DNA from 2 places in the Microbacterium jejuense genome. Region 2 is predicted to be linked to the other one. Evidence: predicted binding sites of a transcription regulator. Region 2 holds the regulator's gene; the other holds the start of a gene.
What was found. Region 2 encodes HspR, which represses chaperone genes until heat shock. Its sites were predicted from a motif close to AAGTTGAGTCNNNNNGACTCAACTT; they were not measured.

Region 1: ABEA46_RS03245 (ATP-dependent Clp protease ATP-binding subunit) is a predicted target of HspR. The motif match lies at 2,350-2,374, and genes of this name have one in related genera.

Annotation. Positions count from the first base shown of each region.
Region 1 covers NZ_BAABLG010000002.1:182,740-191,862, forward strand. The annotation lists gene ABEA46_RS03230 (DUF3817 domain-containing protein) at 1-208, shown strand, start outside; gene ABEA46_RS03235 (HNH endonuclease signature motif containing protein) at 502-1,785, shown strand; gene ABEA46_RS03240 (VOC family protein) at 1,832-2,200, opposite strand; gene ABEA46_RS03245 (ATP-dependent Clp protease ATP-binding subunit) at 2,387-4,942, shown strand; gene ABEA46_RS03250 (LLM class flavin-dependent oxidoreductase) at 5,006-5,902, shown strand; gene ABEA46_RS03255 (LLM class flavin-dependent oxidoreductase) at 5,899-6,678, shown strand; gene ABEA46_RS03260 (ATP-dependent DNA ligase) at 6,682-8,223, shown strand; gene ABEA46_RS03265 (NAD-dependent deacylase) at 8,234-8,929, shown strand; gene ABEA46_RS03270 (sugar ABC transporter permease) at 8,996-9,123, opposite strand, start outside.
Region 2 covers NZ_BAABLG010000001.1:260,190-269,312, forward strand. The annotation lists gene ABEA46_RS01190 (nucleotide exchange factor GrpE) at 1-282, shown strand, start outside; gene ABEA46_RS01195 (DnaJ C-terminal domain-containing protein) at 298-1,293, shown strand; gene ABEA46_RS01200 (heat shock protein transcriptional repressor HspR) at 1,419-1,883, shown strand; gene ABEA46_RS01205 (GntR family transcriptional regulator) at 2,180-2,863, shown strand; gene ABEA46_RS01210 (carbohydrate ABC transporter permease) at 2,860-3,813, shown strand; gene ABEA46_RS01215 (carbohydrate ABC transporter permease) at 3,813-4,631, shown strand; gene ABEA46_RS01220 (family 78 glycoside hydrolase catalytic domain) at 4,628-7,324, shown strand; gene ABEA46_RS01225 (ABC transporter substrate-binding protein) at 7,390-8,658, shown strand; gene ABEA46_RS01230 (dihydrodipicolinate synthase family protein) at 8,742-9,123, shown strand, end outside.

The sequences.
Region 1 (9,123 bases), on a different contig from region 2:
CGTCGAGATCTGGCTGCAGCGCACGGGGCGCCTGGTGGGCTCCTGGCGTCTCGATGCCACCGACGACCCGCGCGACCGCCGCTGGTACGACAGCCTCATGCGCTGGTTCCTGCGCCGCCCGTGGGTGCTCGGCGCGCTCATCGCGCTCGCCGTCGTGGCGCTGTTCGCGGTGCTGCTGATCATCGGCCCGCCAGGCGGTCGGGACTGACGAGCGACTTCGGAGGCCGGCATCCCCTCGCGACGGGAGGATGCCGGTCGCCGTCGTGTCGACTGCGACCGCCCAACGTGAGCCGCTCGGTCGTCGAGCGAGCGTCAGCGAGACGAACGCAGTCGCCAGAGGAGCCTCGGGGATGCCGTTGCTCCCGGCTGCTCGCGGGGTCGAGTGGGCCCCACCCGTCGGATGAGCGTCGGTGTTCATGGTAGGGGTGGATGCCGGAAAAAAGCTGATCAGAACCGATTTCGGATCTTGTGGTCCTCGAACAGATCTTCTAAACTGAAGGTATGACCCAACCCGCCGCTCCTCCCTTCCATGAGGGTGGTGAGGGCTGGTTCCCGCCGGTGCCGGATGCGGTGGATCTGGTGGTGGAGGCATCGACGATGGTGTCGGTGTTCGCCGCGCAGCGCTACGCCCGCGTGGACGCGATGCGCCGCGACCAGGTCGCGCAGGCGCGGCGGTTCGGGGCGGGCGAGGTCGAGCTGGTGGAGCGGTCGATCCGGTTGGAGCTGGCCGCGGCGATGCGGGTGACCGAGTACGCGGCGGGCCGGTTGATCGTGGTCGCTGAGGCGCTGGTGCGGTCGTATCCGGCCGCGTGGGAGGCATTGGCCGGTGGCCGGATCACCGAGAAGCATGCCGAGGTGCTGGTGGATCTGCTCGGTGAGCTGCCGGACGGGGCGAGTGAGGCATTCGTAGCCGACGCGGTGGCGTTGGCCGAGGCGGAGCCGGTGGGCACGTTCCGGCGGGCGTTGCGGGCCCGGGTCACCGCGGCGCAGGCGGAGGCGTTGGAGGACCGGTATGTCCGCGCGGTCGCGGGCCGGCGGATTGTCGTGGAGCCGGGCGTGGATGGCATGGGCGATCTGTGGGTGCACGCCCCGCTGGTGGAGCTGCACGCGATCGAGGGTCGCGTGACGGCGATGGCCAAGGCGATCAAGACGGCCGGTGACCAGCGGACGTTGGATCAGCTCCGTGCCGATGTGGTGTGTGATCTGCTGATCGACGGCACCACCGAGGCGATGCCGGCGGTGGTGTCGGGAATCCGCGCGCAGGTCGTGGTCACGGTCCCCGTGCTCGGCCTGCTCGACGACGACCGGGGCGACTCGGGGGATCTTCCGGTGGTGGAGGGTGTCGGTCCGATCCCGCTCTCGCGGGCGCGGGATCTGTGCGGCGGGGCCGGCACATGGATGCGGGTGCTCACCCATCCCGAGACCGGGATGGTGCTCTCCGTCGGCCGGGATCGTTATGAGCCCCCGGCGGCGCTGCGGAGGTTGGTGAAGTGGCGGGCAGACCGGTGCATGGCACCGGGGTGTGTGATGCCCGCCTCCCGATGCGAGATCGACCACCAGATCCGGTGGGCCGACGGCGGTCACACCGGGTTGGCGAACAACACCCCGTTCTGCAGAGGACACCACTTGATCAAGGACAACACCGCCTGGCGGGTCAGGCAGGTCCCCGGATCGGGCGGGGTGATCGAGTGGACCTCACCCACCGGGCGAAGATACCTCGTCACACCCGAACGCCGCGTCCCCGTCTTCACCACACCCGCACCAGAACCCGCGCCACCCTTCTGACACGGCGGCCGACATGCCCACAGCGGAGGGTGCCGGCCGCCGTCGTTCAGCGCGGCGGCAGCTGCTGCAGCGTGAAGGTGTTGCCGTCGGGGTCGTCGAACTGCACGAAGCGGCCCCATGCCTGTTCGTCGACGCCCTGCGCATCGACGTCGACGCCGCGCAGGTGCGCGAGAGCCTCGTCGGCGTCGGGCACGACGAGCTGGATCGTGTTCTGGCGCCCCGGCTCCAGGGTGTTGCCGAGTCCCGTGCCGAATGCGATCGAGCACGCCGAGCCGGGCGGGGTCACCTGCACGAAGCGCAGCCCCTCGAACGGGGTCTGGTCGTGATCGACGTTCCAGCCGATCCGTTCGTAGAACTCCTTCGCGCGATCGACGTCGGTGACCGGCACGTAGATGAGCTCGATCTTCCAGTCCATGGTTCTCCCTCTCTGCGGTGAAGCGGGTCCCCTCCGCGCCCGAGGCTACGCCGAGGCGCCGACACGCGCGGGTGTCGGACTGTTTCGCGCGCCGGGGAATACCTGCGGATCCCTCTCGTTGAACTTGACATCGCTTGTGTCAAGTTCAAGACTTGATGCCTATCCACTCAAGTTTCAGGAGATGGAATGCCCGAAGACTTCACTCCCCAGGCCGGTGACGGCAGCGCGTTCGACGACTTCCTGGCGCGTTACCTCGCCGGCGAGCGCGCCCGCGAGGAGCGCTCGATCGACCTCAGCCGCTTCCTCGGCGCACGCACGCAGGAGCTGCTGCAGCGCGCAGGCAAGTACGCGCTCGACCGCGGTCAGCGCGAGCTCGACGCCCTGCACGTGCTGCGCATCCTCGCCGCCGAGGCGCCTGCGCGCGAGGCCATCCGCGGCATCGGCGCCGACCCCGACGCGATCGTGCGCGCCACCGAGGAGCGCCTGCCGGCGGCATCCCGCCCGGCCGACGTCGACGGCGCCGTCATCACGCCGTCGGTGCAGCGCGCGCTGTTCCACTCGTTCCAGGTCGCCCGTTCGTCGGGGTCCACCTACGTCGACCCCGAGCACCTGTTCTTCGCCCTCGTGCTCGCGCAGGACACGCCCGCCGGTCAAGTGCTGGCGCGCGCCGGCGTCACCGCCGAGGCGCTCACGCAGAGCGTGCGCGAGACCGTCACCCCGGCGGGTGCGTCGTCGGCGGACGCAGAGCCGGATGCCGCGGCATCCACTTCTCCGATGCTCGACATGTACGGCACCGACCTCACCGCACGCGCCGTCGCGGGCGGGCTCGACCCCGTGATCGGGCGCGCCGACGAGATCGAGCAGACGATCGAGATCCTCAGCCGCCGCACCAAGAACAACCCGGTGCTGGTGGGCGAGGCCGGCGTCGGCAAGACCGCGATCGTCGAGGGGCTCGCCCAGGCGATCGTCGACGGCGCCGTGCCCGAGCAGTTGCTCGGCAAGCGGGTCGTCGCGCTGGACCTGCCGGCGATGCTGGCGGGCACGCGCTACCGCGGCGACTTCGAGGAGCGCCTCACCAAGACGATGGACGAGATCTCGGCGCACAAGGGCGAGCTCATCGTCTTCATCGACGAGGTGCACACCGTCGTCGGCGCCGGCGGCGCGGGCGACGGCGGCATGGACGCCGGCAACATCCTCAAGCCCCGCCTCGCGCGCGGCGAGCTGCACCTGGTCGGCGCGACCACTCTCAAGGAGTACCGCGTCATCGAGAAGGACCCGGCGCTGGAGCGGCGCTTCCAGCCGGTGCGCGTCGGCGAGCCCTCGATCGAGGATGCGCTGCTGATCCTGCGCGGCCTGAAGTCCGCGTACGAGGAGCACCACGGCATCGTGTACACCGACGAGGCGCTGCGCGCCGCCGTCGAGCTGAGCGACCGCTACCTGACCGAGCGCGTGCTGCCCGACAAGGCGATCGACCTCATCGACCAGGCCGGAGCGCGGCTGCGCCTGCGGCTCGGATCGAAGGTGGACGTGAGCGCGCTCGTGGAGCGCTTGGCGACCCTCGAGGCCGACAAGAACGCCGCGGTCTCGGCCGAGCACTACGAAGAGGCGTCGCAGATCCGCGATCAGATCGCCGATGTCCAGGGGCGCCTGGAGCGGGCCACCGCTGCCGGCGCCGCCACGACGACCGCCGCGATCGTCGACGAGCCCGAGATCGCCGCGGTGATCAGCCGCGCCACCGGCATCCCCGTCAACCGCCTCACCGAGACCGAGCGCGAGCGTCTCGCCTCGCTCGAGGACGAGCTGCACGACCGCGTGATCGGGCAGGACGACGCGGTCACGGCGGTCGCCAAGGCCGTGCGCCGCAACCGCACCGGCATGGGCGACGCCCGTCGGCCCGTGGGCTCGTTCCTGTTCCTCGGCCCCACCGGCGTCGGCAAGACCGAGCTGGCCAAGGCCCTCGCCGCGAGCCTGTTCGACGACGAGGGCGCCGTGATCCGCTTCGACATGAGCGAGTTCGGCGAGCGGCACACCGTGTCGCGCCTGGTCGGCGCCCCTCCCGGATACGTCGGATACGACGAGGCGGGGCAGCTCACCGAGCGCGTGCGGCGCAACCCGTACTCGATCGTGCTGTTCGACGAGATCGAGAAGGCGCACCCCGACGTGTTCAACCTGCTGCTGCAGGTGCTCGACGACGGTCGGCTGACCGACGGCCAGGGCCGCACGGTCGACTTCCGCAACACGGTCGTCGTGATGACCTCGAACCTCGGTTCGGAGTTCCTCGCCTCGCGCGGCGGCGCCATCGGCTTCCTCGCAGACGGCGGCGGCTCGACCGGGTTCGGCTCCGAGAAGGACCTGCGCGACCGCGTGTTCGCGAAGCTCCGCGAGGCGATGCGGCCCGAGTTCCTCAACCGCATCGACGAGATCGTGCTGTTCCGCAAGCTCGAGAAACCGCAGCTGCAGAGCATCGTGCGACTGCTGCTGGCGGCATCCGACGCCCGTCTCGCCAAGCGCGACATCGGCCTGGTCGTGACCGACGAGGCCGTGGCGTGGCTCGCCGAGAACGGGTACGAGCCCGAGTACGGCGCCCGGCCGCTGCGCCGGCTCATCCAGCGCGAGGTCGACGACCGCATCGCCGACCTGCTCGTGACGGGTGCGCTCAGCGACGGCGGGACGGTGACGGTGGATGCCGCAGCCGACGCGCTGACCGTGCTCGCGGCCGCGCCGTTCGCCGCCGCGGCCTGAGCCTCCGCCGACACCCGCGATGTTCTCGTCGCGAGTGTCGGCGGCTCCTGCCAGAGTGGGTCCATGACCCGCATCGGTGCGATCTTCAACCCGTACACGCACACCCCCGACGAATTCCACGACGCCGTGATCGCGGCCGAGCGGGCGGGTGTGCCCGAGCTGTGGGTGTGGGAGGACTGCTTCAAGCAGTCGTCCTTCGCCACGGTGGGCGCGGCGCTCGCGTGGACCGAGAATCTCAAGGTCGGGATCGGCATCGCGCCCATGCCGCTGCGCAACGTCGCGGCGACCGCGATGGAGATCGCGACGCTGGAGCGGCTGTTCCCCGGGCGCCTGCTGCCGGGTGTCGGGCACGGCGTGCTGCCGTGGATGGGGCAGGTGGGCGCGCGCGTCGCCTCGCCGCTGACCCTGATGCGAGAGTACGTGCCGGCGCTGCGCGGCCTGCTTGCCGGTGAGCGGGTGAGCGTCGACGGGCGATACGTGAAGCTCGACGATGTCGTCCTGGACTATCCGCCGACCGTCGCCCCACGGATCTACGCCGCCGCCGAGGGGCCCAAGACCGTGCGGCTCAGCGGCGAGGTGGCGGACGGCTCGGTGCTCGACTCGCGGCACACCGTCGAAGAGCTCGCCGAGCGGGTCGCGTCGATCCGGGCCGGCCGAGCGGATGCCGGGCGTCCGGGGGCGCAGGACCAGCGCGCCCACGAGCACGACACCGTGGCGTTCGTCGTCGCGACCTTCGGCGCGGACGCCGAGGCCCGCGCGCTGGCCGATGTCGGCGACGACCATCCCGATCCCGGTGCGCGGGCGCTGTGGGGGACGCCCGAGCAGGTCGCCGAGGGTGCACGTGCGTACTTCGCCGCGGGGATCGACGAGGTGATCCTGCAGCCCTCGTCGCGGGTCGACCTCGTCGAGTTCTACGACGCGGCCGGCGAGGTCGCCCGTCTCGTGGCGGCGGTCGAATGAGCGCACCCGTCTCGCTCGGCATCGCCGCGGCTGCCGGCGTCGAGGTCGCCGCCCTGCTCGCACCCGCGGCCGAGCGTGCGGGGTTCCACGCGCTCTGGGTCAACGACACCCCCGGCGCCGACGCGTTCGAGGTGCTCGCGGCGGCTGCCGCCGTGACCGACCGACTCGTGCTCGCGACCGGTGTGCTGCCGGTCGACCGGCGCACACCCGAGTCGATCGTGGCTCGCGTGGATGCGCTGGGTCTGCCGGTGGATCGGCTCGTGCTGGGCATCGGGTCCGGCTCCGGCGGCGCGGTCGGCGCACTGGCGCGGGTGAGGGATGCCGCCGCCGCCCTGCGCGCCGGATCCGATGCGAGCGTGGTCGTGGGTGCGCTGGGCCCCAAGATGCGGCGGCTCGGGGCCGGGGCATCCGACGGCGTCCTGCTCAGCTGGCTGACGCCGGAGGCCGCGCGTGCGCAGACGGACGCCGCGCACGAGGTCTCGCCCGCGGCCCGAGCCGCCCTCTACGTGCGGGCGGCGACGGATCCGGCCGCCCTGGACCGGCTGCAGAACGAGGCCGCGCGCTACGCGGGGTATCCGTCGTACGCGGCCAACTTCGCCCGCCTCGGCATCGCCGCGGCCGACACCGTGCTGCGCCCGCAGGGCTTCGCCGCCGAACTCGCCGCCTACCGCGAAGCGGCCGACGAAGTCGTGCTGCGGGCGATCGTCTCGGGTGACGACCCCGCCGACTATCTGGCGTTCACGGCGTCTGCCGCCGACGCGATGACTGCGGGGTGACCCATGCTGCTCGCGGAGCTCGTGACGGTGACGGATGCCGTCGCCGCGACGTCGTCGCGCCTGGCCAAGGTCGCGGCGCTTGCCGAGCTGCTGCGCCGGCTCGAGCCTGACGAGATCGGCCCGGCGGTGGGGTTCCTGCTGGCGTCGCCGCGGCAGGGGCGTCTCGGGGTCGGCTGGCGGAGCGTCACGAGCCTCGACGTCGCGCACGCGGCCGAACCCGGTCTCACGGTCCTCGACGTCGACGCGGCGCTCGATCGTCTGGCCGCGGCCGAGGGACCCGGGTCGGCGTCCGCCCGCGCCGCCGAGCTGAAGGGGCTCGCGGGTCGGGCCACCTCGGGGGAGTGGGACCTGCTCACCCGGATCATGCTCGGCGAGCTGCGCACCGGGGCGCTGGAGGGCGTGCTCCTCGACGCTGTCGCGCAGGCCGCGGACCGGGCCGCGCCGTCGGTGCGCCGCGCGGCCATGCTCTCGGGCGACGTCGGAGAGACGGCCCGGCTGGCGCTCACCGGCACCGCCGCCGAGCTCGGCGCCGTCGGCCTGCAGGTGGGGCGCCCTGTCATGCCGATGCTCGCATCGACCGCGTCGAGCGTGGCCGACGCCCTCGCGACGATCGGCGGGCCGCAGGCCCGAGGTGCGGCATCCATCGAGTTCAAACTCGACGGCGCACGCATCCAGGTGCACCGCGACGGCGACGAGGTTCACGTCTACACCCGCAGCCTTGCCGACATCACGCACCGCGTGCCCGAGATCGTCGAGGCTGCACGGCAGCTGCCGGCAGAGCGGGTGATCCTCGACGGCGAGACCCTCACCCTCGACGAGGACGGCGCGCCGCGCCCGTTCCAGGACACGATGGCGCGGTTCGGCTCCGAGTCCGAGGTCGCGGCCCTGCTGCGACCGTGGTTCTTCGACATCCTGCATCTCGACGGCCGCGACCTCATCGACGAGCCGCTGTCGACGAGACTCGAAGCGCTCGCCCGCGTCGCCGGCGCCGCACGGATGCCCGGAATCGTCACCGACGACGTTGCGCAGGCGGAGGCCTTCTCGCGCGATGCGCTCGCGGCCGGGCACGAGGGCGTCATGGTGAAGGCGCTCGACGCGCCGTATGCGGCAGGGCGACGCGGTAAGAGCTGGCTCAAGGTCAAGCCCGTGCTCACCTACGACCTGGTGGTGCTGGCCGTCGAACCCGGCTCCGGCCGGCGCACCGGGTTGCTGTCGAATCTGCACCTCGGCGCGCTCGATCCGATGGGCGAGTTCGGCGAGCCCGGCGGCTTCGTCATGGTCGGAAAGACGTTCAAGGGCCTCACCGACGCGACCCTGCGCTGGCAGACCGAGCACTTCCCGACCATCGAGACGCGCCGCTCGGCCTACGCTCTGCACGTGCGGCCGGTGACGGTCGTCGAGATCGCGATCGACGGCGTGCAGCGTTCGAGCCGCTACCCCGGCGGCATCGCCCTGCGGTTCGCCCGGGTCAAGGGGTACCGGCCCGACAAGCGCGCCGACGAGGCCGACACGATCCAGACGCTGCGTGCGCTGCTGCGCGGCTGAGCGGTCCGTCATGCGCATCGTCGTGCTCACCGGCGCCGGCATCTCGGCCGAGAGCGGGGTGCCCACGTTCCGCGGCCCCGACGGGCTGTGGGAGGGGCACCGCGTCGAAGACGTCGCGACGCCCGAAGGGTACGCCGCAGACCCCGATGCCGTGCTGGCGTTCTACGACGCGCGGCGCCGGGCGCTGGGGAGCGTCGTCCCGAATGCGGCGCACCGCGCGCTCGCACGCCTGGAAGGCGCGATCGGGGACGATCTGCTCGTCGTGACGCAGAACGTCGACGATCTGCATGACCGCGCCGGCAGTCGCAACCTCGTGCACATGCACGGCGAACTGCGTCGCGCCCGCTGTCTGGCATGCGATGCGCGGCCGGTCTGGGACGCCGACCTGATCGACCGGCCTGCGTGCCCGGAATGCGGAGAGCGGATGCTGCGCCCCGACGTCGTGTGGTTCGGCGAGATGCCGTACGGCCTGGACCGCATCGAGCAGGCGGTGGTCGCGAGCGACGTCTTCGTGTCGATCGGCACGTCTGGAGAGGTCTACCCGGCGGCCGGCTACGTCGCCCTCGCCGCGGCGTTCGGCGCGTGGACCGTGGAGCTCAACCTCGAGCCGAGCGACCCCGCCGTGCCGTTCGACGATGCGCGGGCAGGCCGCGCCGGCGACCTCGTGCCCGCGTGGGTGGACGAGGTGCTCGCGCTGCGCGCGTGACGGCGGACAGACGAAGAGCGCCGGGTGGAGGCATCCACCCGGCGCTCTTCGGCGACGCGCCGTCCGCTACATGCGCAGCCCGCCCGAGCGCACCCGGGAGAGCGCGTCGACGGAGGCGGCGAGGATCAGCACGCCGCCGGTGACGAGCAGGTTGATCCCCGACGGCAGCGAGAGCAGCCCGAGGCCGTTGGTGA
Region 2 (9,123 bases):
CTGGACGACCTGGACCGTGCCGAGAAGCACGGCGACCTCGAAGCGGGCTCGGCGTTCGCCGCGATCGCCGAGAAGCTGCGCGGCGTGGCCGAGCGCATCGGCCTCACCACGTACGGCGAGGCCGGCGAGGTGTTCGATCCGCAGCAGCACGAGGCGATCTTCCAGGTGCCGACGCCGGGCGCGACCGAGCAGACGATCATCGAGGTCGTCGAGATCGGGTATCGCCTGGGTTCGGTGGAACTGCGTCCGGCGAAGGTCGTCGTCGCGGTTCCCGCAGAGTAAGCCCGAGGAGGATCCATGGCCAGTCAGGACTGGTTCGACAAGGACTTCTACTCGGTGCTGGGCGTCTCGAAGGACGTCAGCGACGCGGACCTGAAGAAGACGTACCGCAAGCTCGCGCGCAAGTATCACCCTGACTCCAACCAGGGCGACGCGGCCGCCGAGGCGAAGTTCAAAGAGGTCAGCGAGGCCTATTCCGTGCTCTCGGACGCCGAGCAGCGCGCGGAGTACGACCAGATCCGCGCCATGGGCTCGGGTGCCCGGTTCACGTCGGGCGGCCAGGGCGGCACGGGCGGCTTCGAGGACGTCTTCTCGATGTTCAACCAGGGCCGTGGCGGCCGTCAGCAGGCGCAGGACTTCGACGACATCTTCGCGATGTTCAACCAGCAACAGGGTGGGGGCGGCTTCGGCTCGGGGCGCTTCGGTCAATCGACCGGCGGGTTCCGCGGCTACGGCGGCCCCACCCGTGGCGCCGACGTCACCGCACGCACGACGATCGACTTCGTCACTGCGACCAAGGGCGAGACGATCACGCTGCAGGGCGAGGACGGCAAGCCGTTCAAGGTGAAGATCCCGGCCGGGGTCGCCGACGGGCAGAAGATCCGGCTGCGCGGCCGCGGGCGCCCGTCGCCCGACGGCGGCGAGTCGGGCGACATCGTCGTGCAGATCACGGTGCGCCCGCACCCGGTCTTCACGCGCGACGGGCTGAACCTGCGGGTCACCGTGCCGGTGACCTTCACCGAGGCGGCGCTCGGCGCCACCATCGAGGTGCCGACGCTCGGCGGCGATCCCGTCAAGCTGCGGGTCGCGCCGGGCACCCCGTCCGGGCGCGTGCTGCGCGTCAAGGGCCGCGGCGTCGAGACCGCCAAGGGCACCGGCGACCTGCTCGCCGAGGTGCAGGTGGCGGTGCCGTCGCACCTCGACGAGGCGGCGCGCGAGGCCCTCGAGCGGTTCCAGAGCCTGGAGCCCAAAGAGAACCCGCGCGCCGAGATGATGGCGAAGGCCCGAGGATAGGAAGATCGGTCGTTGAGCGAGCGAAGCGAGACGGAACGCGGTGGCATCGAGATCGTTCGTGCGACCGAGGCGTTTCGTCTCGCTCGTCCCTCGCTCGCTCAACGAGCGGAGAACTGGTGAGGCTGATGGCTGAAGAACGCGACATCGATGCCGACGCGCCCATCTTCGCGATCGCCGTCGCCGCCGAACTGTCGGGCATGCACCCGCAGACGCTGCGGCAGTACGACCGCCTGGGCCTCGTCGTGCCGGCCCGCACCCAAGGCGGCTCCCGCCGCTACTCGCTGCGACACGTGGAGCAGCTCCGCGAGGTCGCCCGCATGTCGTCGGATGGCATCGGCCTTCCGGCGATCACGCGCATCCTCGAGCTCGAGGCGCGCGTGCACGAGCTGCACGGGCGCGTCCGCGACCTCGAAGACCGCGTCCGCGCCGAGCTCGAGAAGCGCCCCGGTGCGCGTGTGTTCGCCGCCGGCTCGACCGGCTCGGTCGTGACGCTGCGCCACGGCACCCGCGTCCGCCGCGCGACCGAGGTGGTCGTGTGGCGCCCGCGCACGCCGCTCGAACCGCCGACGGGCGACAACACCGCGGGCTGAGCGGCCGCTGATCGGATGGATGCCGGAGGCCCCGCATCCAGCGGGTGACTGTCAGGCTTTCTAGAGGCGGTCCCGACGCGCCGCGCCGCGCCGTCCGGCTTGACGCGCGCGGTCTGACGCTGCCCGGTGTGACACCGCCCGAACGCTGCCGGTTCGACGCTGCCGGTTCGACGCTGCCGGTTTGACACCACGCTTCGTTAACGGTTTACTAATTCCCGTTAACGGTCCACGAACTCCGGCGGACCGTACAAGTCAGCGGTTCACGAAGAAGCCGCGGTTCACGAAGAGGTGTGCAGATGGTCCAGATCCGACCGACACGGGCTCCGGCGTTGGGCGAACAGGTCGCCGCGGCCATGAGGGACCAGATCGTGCGGCATCATCTGAGCCCCGGCACCCACCTGGTCGAGGACGCGCTCGCCGAGGAGTACGACGTCAGCCGTGGTCCGGTGCGCGACGCTCTGCGTCAGCTGGAGTCGCAGGGGCTGGTCGAGTCGCGTCGTCGCGGGTACTTCGTGGTCGGCCTCAGCGAGAGCGACATCAACGATCTGTACGAGCTCCGCGAGTCGATCGAGCTCGTGGCGGTCGCCCGTGCGGTCGAGCGGGCGACGCCCGAACAGCTGAAAGCCGGGCGCGAGATCGTGAAAGAGATGATCTCGTGCGCTGATCGCGCCGCCGCGGACGAGTTCGCTGAGTCCGACATGCGCTTCCACGCTCTGCTGTACCGCATGGGGGGCAACCGCCGCCTGCAGGACGTGTGGGAGGCATACGAGCCGGTCTTCGCGAGCCTCATCCAACTGACTGTGGAAGAGGACGTCGACCTGCACCCGTCGGCGAACGACCACGGCCTGCTGCTCGATCTCATCGAGCAGGGCGACGCCGCGTCTCTGCAGGCCGAGCTGCGGACCCATCTCGACGGCGCGCGCGCCCGCATGGCCCACGCGGTGCAGACCGTGATCGAAGAGATGGCGGAGGCGTCGTGAGCGTCGCCGACCTTCAGGAGCGTGTCATCACGAGCCCCGATGAGGTCCCGGGCACCCCGGGCACGCCGCGTCGTCGATACGTCGGCGTCGCGCAGTCGAAAGCGCTGCTGCTGCTCGCGATCCCGGCACTGATCTTCTACGGCTTCGCCGTCGTCGTGCCCACGATCCGCGGCGCCGTCCTCGGGTTCACCGACTGGGACGGGCTGTCGCGCACCTACGATTTCGTCGGCTTCGACAACTTCGTGCGCATCTTCACATCGTCGAGTTCGCTCGAGGCGCTGAAGATGACGCTCATCTTCGCGCTGGCGATCACCGTGCTGCAGAACGGCATCGGCCTTCTGCTCGCCCTCGGAGTGAACAGCGGACTCAAGTCGCAGAACTTCCTGCGCGTGCTGTTCTTCGCTCCGGTCGTCATCACGCCCGTCGTCGTCTCGTACCTGTTCAAGTTCCTGCTGACGCCGAACGGTGCGGTCAACACGATGCTCGGGGTCGTCGGGCTGGAGGGGATCGCGCCGAGCTGGCTCGGTGATCCGTTCTGGGCGGCGGCATCCATCGTCACCATGGTGGTGTGGCAGCACGCCGGGTATTCGATGGTCATCTACATCGCCGGTCTTCAGTCGATCCCGCAGGAACTCGGTGAAGCCGCCGCGGTGGACGGCGCGGGCTCGTGGCGCCGGTTCTGGTCGGTGACCTGGCCGCTGCTGGCACCCGCGACCGCGATCAACGTGATGCTCACGATCATCGGCGGACTCAAGATGTTCACCGAGGTGTTCGTGCTCACCGGCGGCGGACCGGGCGGCGCGACGGAGACGCTGTCGACGCTGCTGTACAAGTCGGCGTTCCAGTTCAACGAGTTCGGCTACGGCATCGCGATGGCACTCGTGCTCGCGGTCATCGTCGCGTTCTTCTCGGTCGCGCAGCAGCGCCTGGCGAAGCGGAGCCACAGCTGATGTTCCGATACACGAAGGCGACCCTCGCCCGCGAGGTGCTGATGCTCATCATCGCGCTGGTGTTCATCTTCCCGATCTACATCCTGGTGAACATGTCGCTGCGCGCCGGCAACGACACCACCTCGCCGCTCATTCCGACGATGCCGACCTTCGACAACTTCGTCGAGGCGTGGAACCAGGCGGGGCTCGCCACCGCACTGCTCAACAGCGCGATCGTCACCGTGGTCAGCGTGACCCTCATCGTGCTGATCTCGTCGATGGCGGCCTACCCGCTCGCGCGCGTCATGTCCGGCCTGTCGACGGGCGTGTTCTGGCTGGTGCTTGCCGGCATGATGATCCCGTTCCAGGTGGCGCTCATCCCGCTGTATCAGACGATGCGCGATCTGCATCTGCTGGGTTCGCTCCTGTCGCTGATCCTCTTCTACACCGGCAGCCAGGTGCCGTTCTCGGTGTTCCTCTACACAGGCTTCCTGCGCACGCTCGATCGAGACTACGAAGAGGCGGCGGCCCTCGACGGCGCCGGCACGTTCCGCACCTTCACGAGCGTCGTCTTCCCGCTGCTGCGGCCGATCACCGGCACCGTCATCATCCTCAACGCGATCACGGTGTGGAACGACTTCCTGGTCCCGCTGCTGTACCTGAGCGGTACGCCGCAGCAGACCGTGACGGTGGCGCTGTACGCCTTCGTGGGGCAGTACGTGTCGAACTGGCCGATCGTGTTCGCCGGCCTGGTCATCAGCATCGTGCCGGTGCTGCTCGTCTACTTCCTCATGCAGAAGCAGATCATCAAGGGCTTCGCAGGCGGGCTGAAGGGATGACCATCCGCGCCTACGCGCTCCGAGTAAACGGGGTGCACGAGCCTCAGGGCGTCGTCGGCAGCCCGGTATTCTCCTGGCGCCTGCGCGAGGGTGAGGGCGGTGCGCACGGTTCGCGCCAGGTCGCGTTCCGCATCGTCGTGGAGCAGCGGATGCCGGACGGCGCGTTCGCGCGAACATGGGACTCAGCGCGCACGGCGTCCGCCGATACGACCGGGATCGTCTACCGGGGTGCGCCGCTGGTGACCTCCACCGACTACCGGTGGACGCTCGAGGTCGAGGACGAGCATCGCGAGACCACGACGGCCCGGGGCGAGTTCGCCACCGGCATCGTGCACGTCGACGAGTGGCACGCCGCCTGGATCGGCCGCAACCCCGTCTACCGCCAGGTCGCGCTCCCGCCGCAGGACACCGACATCAGCTTCACGGTCAACAAGCTCCAGCCGGTACGGCGCTTCGTGCGTCACTTCGACCTCGACGAGGTGCCCGCAGTCGCCAAGGTGCACGCGTCGGCGAAGGGCATCTACCGTCTGTACGTCAACGGGCACAAGGTCGGCGGCGACGAGTTGGCGCCGGGCTGGACGGAGTACCGCGACCGGATCACCTACCAGTCGTGGGACGTCAGCGCCCACCTGCGCCGGGGCAGCAACAGCATCGCCGCGCTGCTCGGCGACGGCTGGTACGTCGGCTTCATCGGAACCGATCGCCGGCACCAGGCACAGCACTACGGCACCGAGCCCGAGTTCTTGGCGCAACTCGTGCTCGACTCCGCCGGCGGGGGTCGCACCGTGCTTGCGACCGACGCGACCTTCAAGGAGGCGGCATCCGACATCCTTTACGCCGATCTTCTGATGGGGCAGTACGAGGACTCCCGTCGTGCGGAGCCCACGTGGCATCTCGCCGAGCACGACATCGGAGAGTGGTCGGATGCCGCCGTCAAGGGTCGTGACAGGTCGCTGCTGACCCCCGAAGTCGATCCCGGGGTGCGTGCCACCAAGCGTCTGCCTGCGGTGTCGGTGCAATCGCGCGGCGACGGTCGCTTCATCGTGGACTTCGGACAGAATCTCGTCGGACGTGTGCGACTGACTCTGCGCGACCAGTCCGCGGGTCGCCGCATCCAGCTGAACCACGCCGAAGTCCTCGACGACGGCGAGCTCTACACCGCGAATCTTCGTACGGCGGAGCCGGTCGATGTGTTCTGGACCGATGGAAGTGCCGAGCAGGTGTTCGAGCCGCGCTTCACGCTGCACGGGTTCCGGTTCGCCGAGGTGCAGGGGTACGTCGGTCAGCTCGATGCGGCGGACGTCGAGGCGGTCGTGCTGCACAACGACGTCGAGTTCGTGGGCGAGTTCGCGTCGTCCGATCCGCTGCTGGATCGTCTGTTCCAGAACATCCAGTGGGGTCTGCGCGGCAACTTCGTCTCGATTCCCACCGATTGCCCCCAGCGTGACGAGCGTCTGGGCTGGCTCGCCGATGCGCAGGTGTTCGCGCCGACGGCGCTCGCGCTCGCCGATCTCGGCCCTCTGCTGCGGCGATGGATGCGCGATGTGCGCAGCGCCCAGAACGCCGACGGTGCGTTTCCCGACATCGCGCCACACCTCATCCACCTGCGCGAGGGCGCCCCCGCCTGGGGCGACGGCGGTGTGACCGTTCCGTGGAATGTGTACCGCGCGACCGGAGACGTGTGCGTGCTCGAAGAAGCCGCCGACTCGATGATCGCGTGGGTGCGCCACATCGAGCGCCACAATCCGGACCTGATCTGGCGTGCGCAGGTCGGCAACGACTACGGCGATTGGCTGCAGATCGGCGAAGAGACCCGCAAAGACGTCTTATCGACCGCCTACTTCGCTCATAGCGCGGAGCTGACGGTGCGTGCGCTGCGCGTTCTCGGAAGAGAGAGCGATGCCGCACCCCTCGCCGATCTTCGCGAACGCGTGGCTGCCGCATACCGCGCGGCGTTCGTCACCGAGGACGGCACCGTCGCCGGAGATACGCAGGGCGGCTACCTGTTGACGCTCGCATTCGGACTGTTCCGGGACGACGCCGAGCGCGACCGCATCGCACAGCAACTGGTCGAGGCGGTCGTGCGGCGCGACGTCTCGCTCACAACCGGCTTCGTGACAGTGGGGCTGCTGTGCCCCGTTCTGGCTCAGCTCGGACGCGAAGACCTGGCGTTCCGCCTGCTGCACAACGACAGCAATCCGTCGTGGCTCTTCTCGGTCCGCAACGGCGCGACCACCGTCTGGGAACGCTGGGACGGGTGGACGCCTGAGCACGGGTTCCAGTCCGCCCGCATGAACAGCTTCAACCACTATTCGCTGGGATCGGTCGGGGAGTGGTTCATCTCCGGCATCCTCGGCATCCGGCAGTCGGAGTCCTCTGCCGGGTACCGCGAGATCGAGCTCGCACCTCGATTCGATCCTCACCTCGGCCACGCCACGGGAGCCCTCGAGACTCCCCGCGGGCGGGTCGAAAGCAGCTGGCGACGGGACGGCGACCGGATCGTCTGGAACGTCAGCGTTCCTCCCGGCGCACCTGCCACAGCGGAGCTGTGCTGCGATGCCGCACCTGAGGTGACGAAAGGAGGCGAGAACGCGACGCACTCGCACGGCGTCGCCCTGACGGATCGAAATCAACGGGGCCACCGACTGCGGTTGGAACCCGGAGCCTATGAAATCCGGATCCCGGCCAGGTGACCCCTCCACCTCTCACCACCACTTTCAGGGGCCTCGCCCCCTTCCTGCATTGGAGTCTAGTCAGCATGAAATCGCGTTACATCGCCGCCGTCGCCGGTGTCGCCATCGCGGCTGTGAGCCTGTCGGCGTGCTCGTCGTCGTCCGACGAGAACAGCGGAGAGACCCCCGAGGCGAGCAAGACGCTCACCATCGGCACCACCTCGAACAACCAGGTCCCCATGGAAGCCGTCGTCGCGGCGTACAAGGAGAAGACCGGTCTCGACGTCAATGTCACCCTCGCCGACACCGGCCAGTACCAGACCACCATCCGCACCCAGCTGTCGAGCGGCACCGCCCCCGACGTGTTCACGGTGTGGGCAGGCAGCGGCAACCCCGCTGCGATCCAGATCCTGCAGGGCGCAGGCTACCTGGCCGATCTGTCGGACCGCCCCTGGGTCGACGAGGTCGACCCAGGCACCGCCGAGCAGCTGCAGATCGACGGCAAGACCTATGGCCTGCCCTCGAAGCTCGACGCCATCGGCGCGATCTACAACAAGACGACGCTCGATGGACTGGGGCTGGACATCCCGACCACGTACGACGAGCTGCTCGACTTCTGCGGCGACGTGAAGGATGCAGGCAAGGTCGCGTTCGCGCTGGGGATCCAGACCGACTGGGTGACCCAGCTCATCCCGTACGCGCTGACCTCTTCGCTCGTCTACGGACCCGACCCCGACTTCGGCGAGCAGCTCGCCGACGGCTCGACCACGTTCGCCGACTCGAACTGGAAGAGCGTCCTCGACAAGTACCTCGAGATGAACGACGCCGGCTGCTTCCAGCCCGATCCGCTCGGCACCGACGTGAACGCCTCGTACGACCTCGTCAACAAGGGCGACGCGCTCGCCGTCGTGCAGGTCGTCGCGTCGTACGCGCAGATCGCGTCCACCGCACCGGCCGGCACGGAGTACGGGTTCTTCCAGCTCCCGGGTGACGACTCGGCCGAGGTGCCGCTGCCGCGCGGAATCGGGGTGAGCTTCGCCGTCAACGCCGAGGCGCAGAACGAGCAGAACGCGCTCGACTTCGTCGACTGGCTCGCCACTCCCGAGGCGACGAGCGTCTGGTTCGACGCCGCACCGGGCATTCCGGCGCTCACGACGACCGATGTCACGCTCGAGGGCGTTCCGCTCGAGGCGTCGGACGCCATCGCCGCCGGGCTCGGCCGTCCCTTCCCGGACTCGGAGTGGCCGAGCGCCAAGCCGCAGGCCGCCCTCTTCACCGGTGTGCAGCAGCTCTTCTCGGGCCAGGCCACGGTCGAGGACGTGCTGAATTCGATGGACGAGGCCTACCAGGGCTGATCCGTCCGGTCCCGGGGCGCACCGCCGGCGCACCCCGGGACCCCCACGCCCGCGTACCCCGCCTCTTGGGAGAGAGCACATCTATGCCGTCGCACGACATCATCACCGCCGTCCCGCTCGCCTTCGACGAGCAGGGTGCCGTCGACCTCGAAGGCAGCCGCCGAATCCTCGAATACGTCGCCGGATCGGGCGTCCAGGGAGCCCTCGTGCTGGGGACGACCGGCGAGTTCCCCGCGCTGTCGATCGAAGAGCGCAACGCCGTGGCGATGCTCTCGGTAGAGGTCCTGACAGGCATGCGCGTCATCGTGCACGTCGGTGCTGCAAGTCGGTACGAGGTCTCTCAGCTCATCGCGGGTGCGCGTGCGGCGGGAGCGACCGAGATCGCCGTGCTCACCCCCTACTATCTGCCCGCCCCTCCCGACGAGGTGTATGAGTTCTTCAGCGAGGTCGTCGCGGAGGCCGAGG